Linked DNA regions of Asticcacaulis excentricus CB 48. Each later gene encodes a partner of the first gene's protein in a complex. Links are inferred from orthologs where the notes say so. Each region holds a gene or a part of one and is shown in the gene's direction. Other genes may lie near its edges.

Evidence for each region. Proteins that work in one complex are often made in the same cells at the same time.
Region 2: the proteins of ccmE (region 1) and ccmB are in contact, whole or in part, in a solved structure (PDB 8CE8), measured with the Escherichia coli proteins. The link is inferred for Asticcacaulis excentricus CB 48 from one-to-one orthologs.

The regions. Positions count from the first base shown.
Region 1 is NC_014816.1:2,164,406-2,169,126, reverse strand. Bases 867-3,673 are described here. They hold ccmE (cytochrome c maturation protein CcmE), read left to right. Parts: upstream 867-1,926; coding sequence 1,927-2,421; downstream 2,422-3,673. Other genes in these bases: ASTEX_RS09995 (heme lyase CcmF/NrfE family subunit), read left to right, coding at 2,418-3,673; ASTEX_RS19330 (tetratricopeptide repeat protein), read left to right, coding at 867-1,793. Also shown: ASTEX_RS10010 (hypothetical protein), read left to right, coding at 1-658; more of ASTEX_RS19330, read left to right, coding at 729-866; more of ASTEX_RS09995, read left to right, coding at 3,674-4,388; ASTEX_RS09990 (cytochrome c-type biogenesis protein), read left to right, coding at 4,385-4,721. UniProt on the Escherichia coli protein: Heme chaperone required for the biogenesis of c-type cytochromes. Transiently binds heme delivered by CcmC and transfers the heme to apo-cytochromes in a process facilitated by CcmF and CcmH.
Region 2 is NC_014816.1:460,681-464,529, reverse strand. Bases 957-3,849 are described here. They hold ccmB (heme exporter protein CcmB), read left to right. Parts: upstream 957-2,004; coding sequence 2,005-2,694; downstream 2,695-3,849. Other genes in these bases: ASTEX_RS02160 (DsbE family thiol:disulfide interchange protein), read left to right, coding at 3,644-3,849; ccmD (heme exporter protein CcmD), read left to right, coding at 3,471-3,647; ASTEX_RS02170 (heme ABC transporter permease), read left to right, coding at 2,737-3,471; ccmA (heme ABC exporter ATP-binding protein CcmA), read left to right, coding at 1,383-2,012; acnA (aconitate hydratase AcnA), read right to left, coding at 957-1,163. In the rest of the region: more of acnA, read right to left, coding at 1-956. UniProt on the Escherichia coli protein: Required for the export of heme to the periplasm for the biogenesis of c-type cytochromes.

The DNA.
Region 1 (4,721 bases):
CGAGTCCGAACTGGCGAGCTTTGGGGAGCGGGTGCTTCTCGCCGCCGAGGAGCGGGTGAAGGTGTTTTCGGGGCTTATGCGGCGGCGTGACCCGTCGTTGCTGGGCGAGGCCGGGGGGTGGGTTGCTCAGTGCCTGAGTCTCATAAGCAGTTTGCAAAAATCGATCGAACTGACGCGAGACGGGCCATGGGGCAAGCGCGTCATGGCGATCAACCAGACCATAAATGGGTTGGTGGAAGAGCGTCTGAAAGGCGTGGAAAAGGTAATCGCGCAGGCCCTGCCGCTGAAGACCGAGCGCATTTTTGGCCGGGCAACGCGTGAGGTGCCCGACTATAGCGGGCCGAAACCGGCTCAGGCCGAAGCCGCGCTGCAAACCGTAGCCTTTATAAATCAGGTTCGTCCGGCCGCCGCACAGGGCGGTTATCTCAGCCTGCTCAATAAAACCGTTGAAGCGGCCGAAATTCAGATGGACGCATATTTCACCGTCGTGCTCGGCGTCGCGGTGGGCGATGATCCGTTTGACGCGCAGGCGGTGATGGACTGCTTTGAGCGCGTGATTGCCCTGATGGAGGGGCTTTTGGGAGAAAACAAGGCCAACCTTGCGCGACGTCGTGTCGCGGCTGCCGACGTGTTCCGGGCACCAAAAACGGTTGCCTAAGCGCACGAAAACGGGCTTATGACACACTCCCGGTGCGTCCGTTCCGGTCAACCCGCCGCCCCTGACGAGTATGCTGCTGTTCTCGCTTGCCGCTGCACTGTTGTGCGCCACCCTTCTGGGGCTGGTGGTCGCATGGCTGCGCCGCAGGCCGGAAAGTGCATTGGATCAGGCGCGGGGCCGCTACGAAGCCTTTGTCGCCGATCTGGATCGTCGCGTCGCGTCAGGCTACGTCGACGCGACCTTGGCCCAGGAAGAAAAAACCGAAGCGGCCCGCGCGCTTTTGCGCGTCGAAGAGACAGGTGAAGTGGCAGCCGTCGATCCGCGCATCGGTTTTATTGGGGCCGTCGCAATCGCCGTGGCGGCGATTGGCCTATCGGTTTTCTTAGGCAAGCCCGACTTGCCGGATCAGCCCTATGCGGCGCGCGTCAAAGGGTGGGTTGAGACGCTCAACTCCGCCCCGGAAACGCTGGAGGCGAAGCCCGCAGCGGTCGCGCTTCAACAGTTGGCGGGCAAGTATGGCGACAAGCCGGCCTTCTGGCTGCAACTGGGGCAGACCCAGGTCGTGGCGGGTGATTATTACGAGGCGGCGCAGGCTTTCAAACGCGTGACGCAACTGGCTCCCGAAGCCGCGGTTGGCTGGTCCAATCTGGGCGAGGCGCTGACGCTTCTCAACAAGGGGCAAAGCAATGGGGAGGCGCGCGCCGCCTTTGCCGAGGCCCTGACTCGCGACGGTGACGAACTCACGGCGCTCTATTACTCGGCGCGTATCCTCAGCAGTGATGGCCGCTATGAAGAGGCGCGGCGGCTCTATGGCGTGGTGCAGTCGAAGCTGGCTGCCGATGATGGACGTCAGAAGACCGTGGCGGCTGAACTGGCCGCGCTTGATCGCTCGGCGCAGACAGCGGCGACGGTTCAGACGCAGATCGCTGGTATGGTGGCGGGCCTTGAGGCGCGGCTCGCTAAAAATCCCGAAGATCCCGACGGCTGGGCGCGTTTACTGCGTTCCTATCGGGTGCTGAAAAATGTCGAAGGCGAAAAGCAGGTACTTGCGACCTTGGATCGTCTGTATTCGGATCGTCCCGCCATTGCACGCGATATCGTGCAAAGGGCCGACCAGCCGGTGGGGGCGCAATGAGGAACACGTCACACCTATACCTCCCGGCGGACAGGAAGGGGGACTGCGCTCGCAGGGTAGGGTTTTGGAGTGGCCCATCACCAGCCTCTTACCGCGCCGCTCTCCCCGTAAAAGGGGCTAGCCGGAGATTATCATGAGCCTCCTTCCCAAATCCATGAAGGCGCGTCGGCGTCTGATGATCTTTCTCATCGCCGCGCCGATCCTGATAGCCGGTGTGGCGCTTGCCTTGTTCGCCATGAGGGATCAGGTCGTCTATTTCTACACCCCGGCGCAGGCCTACGAGGCGAAGGCCGAGCTTCACCGAACGATGCGCCTTGGCGGCCTCGTTAAGGCGGGCAGCATTGTCAAGGGCGCCGGCGGCGAAGTGACGTTCGTGGTGCGCGACCAGAAGGCCGAAATGACCGTGCGCTTCAAGGGCGACCTGCCTGACCTATTCCGCGAAGGGCAGGGCGTGGTCTGCGAAGGGCAGCGTGTCAGCGCCGACGTTTTCGAGGCCAAAACCGTGCTCGCAAAACATGACGAGAATTATTTACCCCGGGAAGTCGTCAAGGCGATCAAAGAGCAAGGCGAGTGGCGGCCGGAAAGCGCCGACAAACCCGATTCCAAACCCTTCGGTGAGGCGAAATGATCGCGGAACTGGGCACCTTCAGTCTCGGGCTGGCCTTCCTCCTGTCGCTGGCTCAGGCGCTGAGTGTGGCGGGTGCGGCGTGGCGTCCCCTGCGCGGCATGGCGCGCTGGAGCGAAGGCCTGTCGCTGGCCGCTGCCGTAGCATGCGTGCTCGCCTTTGCGGCCCTGCTCCACGCCTTTGTCACATCTGATTTTTCAGTCTCCAACGTCGCCAAGCATTCGCACACGCTAAAACCGCTGCTTTATAAGATCTCAGGTGCCTGGGGCAGCCATGAAGGCTCGATGCTATTGTGGTGCATGGTGCTGATCAGCTACGGCGCGCTGGTCACCTTATTCGGGCAAGGTTTGCCGTCCGGCCTGCGACATAAGGTGCTGGGGGTGCAGGGGCTTCTGGGGGCGCTGTTCTGCGGTTTCACGCTGTTTTCTTCGAATCCGCTGGCCCGTCTTGACCCCGCTCCCTATGAGGGGCAATCGCTCAACCCGATGCTTCAGGACCCGGCCCTGGCGTTTCACCCGCCGCTGCTTTATCTCGGCTATGTCGGGTTTTCGGTAGTGTTCGCCTTTGCTGTGGCCGCGCTGATCGAAGGGCGTATCGGGCGCGAATGGGCGCGGTGGGTTCGGCCCTGGACACTTGTGGCTTGGGTGTTTCTGACGCTCGGCATCGCGCTGGGCTCGTTCTGGGCCTATTATGAGCTCGGCTGGGGTGGCTGGTGGTTCTGGGACCCGGTGGAAAACGCCTCCTTCATGCCCTGGCTGGCGGCGACCGCCTTGCTGCATTCGGCCATTGTGCTGGAAAAGCGCGACGCGCTGAAATCCTGGACTGTGTTTCTGGCGCTTTTGGCCTTTACCTTCTCCATGCTGGGGGCATTTCTGGTGCGCTCCGGCGTTCTGACCAGCGTGCACGCCTTCGCCGTCGATCCGCAGCGCGGCATCCTGCTGCTGGCCATCCTCTTCATTACCGCCGGGGCCGGGTTTGCCCTCTATGTGTTCCGCGCCGCGACGCTGAGTTCCGGAGGGGTCTTTTCGCCGGTCAGCCGCGAATCGACCCTCGTGCTCAATAACCTGCTGGTCTTCGTGGCGCTTTCCACCGTCTGTCTGGGGACGCTTTACCCGCTGCTGATGGAAGCCCTGACAGGCAAGACGATTTCGGTTGGCACGCCCTACTATAATCTTAGCTTTGTGCCGGCCATGTCGGTGGCAATGCTCATCCTGCCCTTGGCCAGCCTGATGGCGTGGAAGCGCGGGGACCTCAAGGCTGTGGGTCAGAGGCTGGCCCTGGCGGGCGGGATCTCGCTGTTTCTGGCCGTACTGGGCGCGGTACTGATGGGCAACGGCGAGGCGAAAAAGGTCCTCTCCATCGGTACTGGCTTCCTTTTGGGGGGCTGGGTCATCCTCGGCTCGTGGCGGGTTTTGCAGGAGCGAACGCACCTTCTGAAGGTGCCGTTTTCTGAGAGCCTGCGTCGCTTTAGCGCCCTGCCGCTGGCGACGCATGGCATGGTGCTCGCGCATGTGGGGCTCGGCCTATTCGTGATGGGGGCGGTGGTCGAAACCCAGGCGAAACTCAGCGCCGTTGATCATTTGCGCGTTGGTGGGGCGTTGCGCGTGGGAGCCTATGAGGTGCGCCTGAGCGATATCAAGAGCGTGGTCGGGCCGAACTATGAGGCAGAACGCGGTGTCCTCAATGTCCGTCGCGGTGGCAAGTCCGTATGTCAAGCCCTGCCGGAGCGCCGATTCTATCCGGCTTCATCAACCGTGACGACCGAGGTCGCCCTGTGTTTCCAGCCGCTGAACGATCTCTATTTTGTGCTGGGCGAACCGTCCCCCGATGGCTGGCAGGTGCGCGCGCTTTATAATCCTTGGGCGAGGCTGATCTTCTTCGGGCCGCTGCTGATGGCCATAGGCGGGGTTTTGTCGCTGTGTGACCGTCGCCTGCGGCTGGGGCTAGCCAATCGGGGCAAAAAGGGATGAGGCGTTCTCACTATAAACCGGTCCTGGGAAGTTCCATTCGGGCCCTCTTCATCACCTTGTTCGCGTTTTCGCAGGTGGCCGGGGCCGTTCTACCTGGTGAAACCCTGTCGGACAAGAAACAGGATGAGCGCGCCCGCGCGCTTTATCGCGAAGTGCGTTGCGTCGTCTGTCAGAATGAGTCGATTGCCGATTCCGGGGCCGATATCGCCGCTGATATGCGCCGCGACATCCGCGCTCATATCTCAGAGGGTAAAAGCGACAGCGATATCCGTGACATATTGCGCGCTCGCTATGGCGACTATGTGCTGTTCCGACCGCGTTTTTCACTGGCGA
Region 2 (3,849 bases), 1.7 Mb from region 1 along the record:
CTCAGCAGCACGCGGTCCTGCGGGCGCTTGGGACCGGCCAGCGACGGCAGCACGCCACCGAGGTCAAGCTCCAGCGTATCGGTGAAGACCGGATCGTTTTCCGGATCGAGCCACAGGCCCTGCTGCTTGGCATAAGCTTCAACCAGCGCAACGCGGGCGGGCTCACGATTGGTGGCCGTCAGGTAGTCGATGGTGGCCTGAGACACCGGGAAGAAGCCGCAGGTCGCGCCATATTCCGGAGCCATATTGGCGATGGTCGCCTGATCTTCCAGCGACAGGGTGGTCAGGCCTTCGCCGAAATACTCGACGAACTTGCCAACCACGCCCTTTTTGCGCAGCATCTGGGTGATGGTCAGGACGAGGTCGGTGGCGGTGGCGCCTTCCGGCAGCTTGCCGGTCAGCTTGAAACCGATCACTTCGGGGATCAGCATGGGGATCGGCTGGCCCAGCATAGCGGCTTCGGCCTCGATGCCGCCAACGCCCCAGCCGAGCACGCTCAGGCCGTTGACCATGGTGGTGTGTGAATCGGTGCCGACCACCGTGTCCGGATAGGCGACGTCGCCGCCGCCCGCGACGCTCGTCCAAACGGTCTGCGCCAGGTATTCCAAATTGACCTGATGGCAGATGCCGGTACCCGGCGGCACCACGCGGAAATTGTTAAAGGCCGACGAGCCCCAGCGCAGGAAGTTATAGCGTTCCATATTGCGCTCATATTCGCGGTCCACATTCTTTTTGGCCGCATCCGCCGTGCCGAAATAATCGACCATGACCGAGTGGTCGATGACGAGGTCCACCGGGTTGAGCGGATTGATCTTGGCCGGATCGGCCCCCAGCTTGACCATGGCGTCGCGCATGGCCGCCAGGTCCACGACGGCGGGAACGCCGGTGAAGTCCTGCATCAGGACGCGCGCCGGGCGGAAGGCGATCTCGTGTTCAACTGAGCCCTTATTGTCGATCCAGTTGGCCAGTGCCTGAATATCCGCCTTGGTCACCGACACGCCGTCTTCGTTGCGCAGCAGGTTTTCCAGCAGCACCTTCAGCGAGGCGGGCAGTCGCGTGATGTTGGGAAGGCCGTTGGCTTCGGCAGCCTTAAGGTCAAAATAGGTGTAGGTGTGTTCGCCGACGGTAAGTTCGGCCTTAGAAATAAAGCTGTCGAGGGACATGGTCGCTTTTCCTTCCGACCGCGTAAGGTGGGAACATCGCGGCCCCCAATGGGCCTGACACCGGCGTCGCGCGTTCCGCCCTGACGGACGCACAGGGTCCTGTCCGGGGTCGCACGGTTACCGGCCGATGGCGCGGTCAATTGCCTTCTAAACCGCTTCCGGCTACTCGTCTATGAAGAAGCCCCCGTCGGGGGGAATTTGTTCGGAAGTTTTCGCCTGATGGCCCTCTCTCTTATGGTGGACGCGCTGAGCCTGAAAAAAGGCTACCGCCACCTGATTCACGACCTGTCGTTTTCAGTCGCACCGGGTGAATGCGTCGCCCTGACCGGGGCCAATGGTGTGGGCAAGACGACGCTGCTGCGCACATTGGCCGGATTTATCCGGCCAGACGGCGGCAGCGTGCGCTATGTGGGCGGGGTTGATCCGGAGGGGTCAATGGCGGCCCAGGCTCACTATCTCGGCCACGCCGAAGCCCTGTCCCCGGGGCGTCTGGCCGGGGCGGAACTGGACTTTCAGCGCGCTTTTCTCGGCGGCACGGCGGCGGGGCAGGCGGAGGCGATCCGATGGCTGAACCTGTCACCTCTACTGGAGCTGGAAACACGCATGCTGTCGGCGGGGCAGAAGCGCAGATTGTCCTGCGCGCGGCTCATCATGGCCAAACGCCCCGTCTGGCTGCTCGATGAGCCCATGTCACCGCTCGATGCCGAACAGCGGGCGAAGCTGGCTGAACTGATGCGGGCGCATCTGAGCGCGGGCGGGCTGATCGTGTGCGCCGTGCACGACCCGCTACCGTTTGACGTGCGCGAACTGCGCCTGACGGCGCCGGCGATGGAGACCGTCTATGGGTGAGTTAAAGGCAAGGCCGCCCTCCCCTTCCCTCGCCCTGTTGAAGCGCGATCTGGGCCTGTCTCTGGCGCGCGGTGGTGGGCCGGTGCTGGCGGCCGGGTTCTATCTGACCCTGATGGCGATGGTGCCGCTCAGCCTCGGCCCGGAGGCGCAAACCCTGTCGAAGATCGCGCCCGGCCTGACGTGGCTTTGTCTCGCGCTGGCCTCGCTCCTGTCACTGGAACGGCTGTTTGAGCGCGATTACGAAGAGGGGGTGTTCGACCTGTTGCGCACCGGGCCGCTAGCACTTGAATGGGTGGCGTTCCTCAAATGTCTGGCGCAGTGGCTGGGGACGGGCCTGATCCTATCGCTGATGACGCCCGTGGTGATGATCCTGCTGGGTGCGCCCGTGGGCGTGGCCGGCTGGGCGCTGGTCGCCGCCCTGATCGGCTCGTTCAGCTTCGCCCTGATCGGTGGCGCAGGGGCCTCTCTGACTCTGGGGTCGCGCAAGGGTGGGGTGCTGATCGCCCTGCTGGTCCTACCCTTCTATGTGCCGCCAGTTATTTTTGGCGCTGGCCTGATGCAGGCCTTCGTCACCGGAGCACCTGTGTTTCAGGCGCTTAGCCTGCTCTGCGCCTACGGCCTGTTTGCGCTGGCACTGGGCCCCATCGCCATGGGCGCGGCGCTGCGGAGTGCGTTAAATTGACAGACTTGTCGCTCCACATGAAACCGCCTATGTGAGACACCCATGATTATCAGCTGGCTGGCCAATCCGGAACGTTTCTCAAAGGTGTTTACGCCCGTGCGCCCGTGGGTGGCTGGGCTGAGCCTCGTGCTTTTTGCGTGGGGACTTTATCTCTGCTTCGCCTCGCCCGAAGACTATCAGCAGGGCGACACGGTGCGCATAATGTACATCCACGTTCCGGCGGCGTGGATGGCGTTGTTTACCTATCTTGTAATGGGCGTAGCCAGCTTCTTCGGGCTGATCTTCCGTCACGCTCTGGCCGATGCCGCTGCCAAGGCCGCCGCCCCCATCGGAGCCGTCTTCACCGCACTGGCCCTTATCACTGGCTCTTTGTGGGGCAAGCCCATGTGGGGCACCTGGTGGGAGTGGGACGGGCGCATGACCTCGGTGCTGGTGCTGTTCCTCTTCTATATCGGCTATATCGCCTTGCACGCCTCGATCGAAGACGAGCAGCGGGCGGCCAAATCAACCGCCATTCTGGCACTAATTGGCCTGATCAACCTGCCCATCATCAAGTTTTCGGTCGATTGGTGGAACACCCTGCATCAGGGGGCTTCGGTTTTCCGTCCGGATGGCCCCACCGTCGCCCCGTCCATGCTGTGGCCGCTGCTGGTGATGGCACTGGCCTATAAGGCGCTGTTCGTCTGGCTGTGGCTGATCCGCATCGATACGGAAATCCTGAACCGAAAATACAACGGGCTGCGAGCGCGTCTGGGCTTCCGCGAAGGAGGGGCATAATGGATTTGAATATGGGCAAGTACGCCTTTTTCGTCTGGGGCAGCTATGGCGTTACGGCGCTGGCCCTGCTCAGCCTCATGGTGCTGAGCGTGCGTGCACATCGTGACCGCGCGGCCAAGCTCAAGGCGTTGCAGGAGACCCTGGCTGCCGAAAAGGCCCAGAAGGTAGGCGCATGAGGCGCCTTCTACTGGCCGCGCCTCTGATCCTGCTGGTGGGGCTTCTGGCCGTACTCGGCTGGTATAACTTCCATAAAAAGACCGATTACGCCCCCGCAGAACTGGTGGGCAAATCGCTGCCGGCGCGCGAACTTACCGATCTGCACGACGGGTCGCTGGTCTCCTTGCCGGCGATCGCACGTGCGTCAGGCAAGCCGGTTCT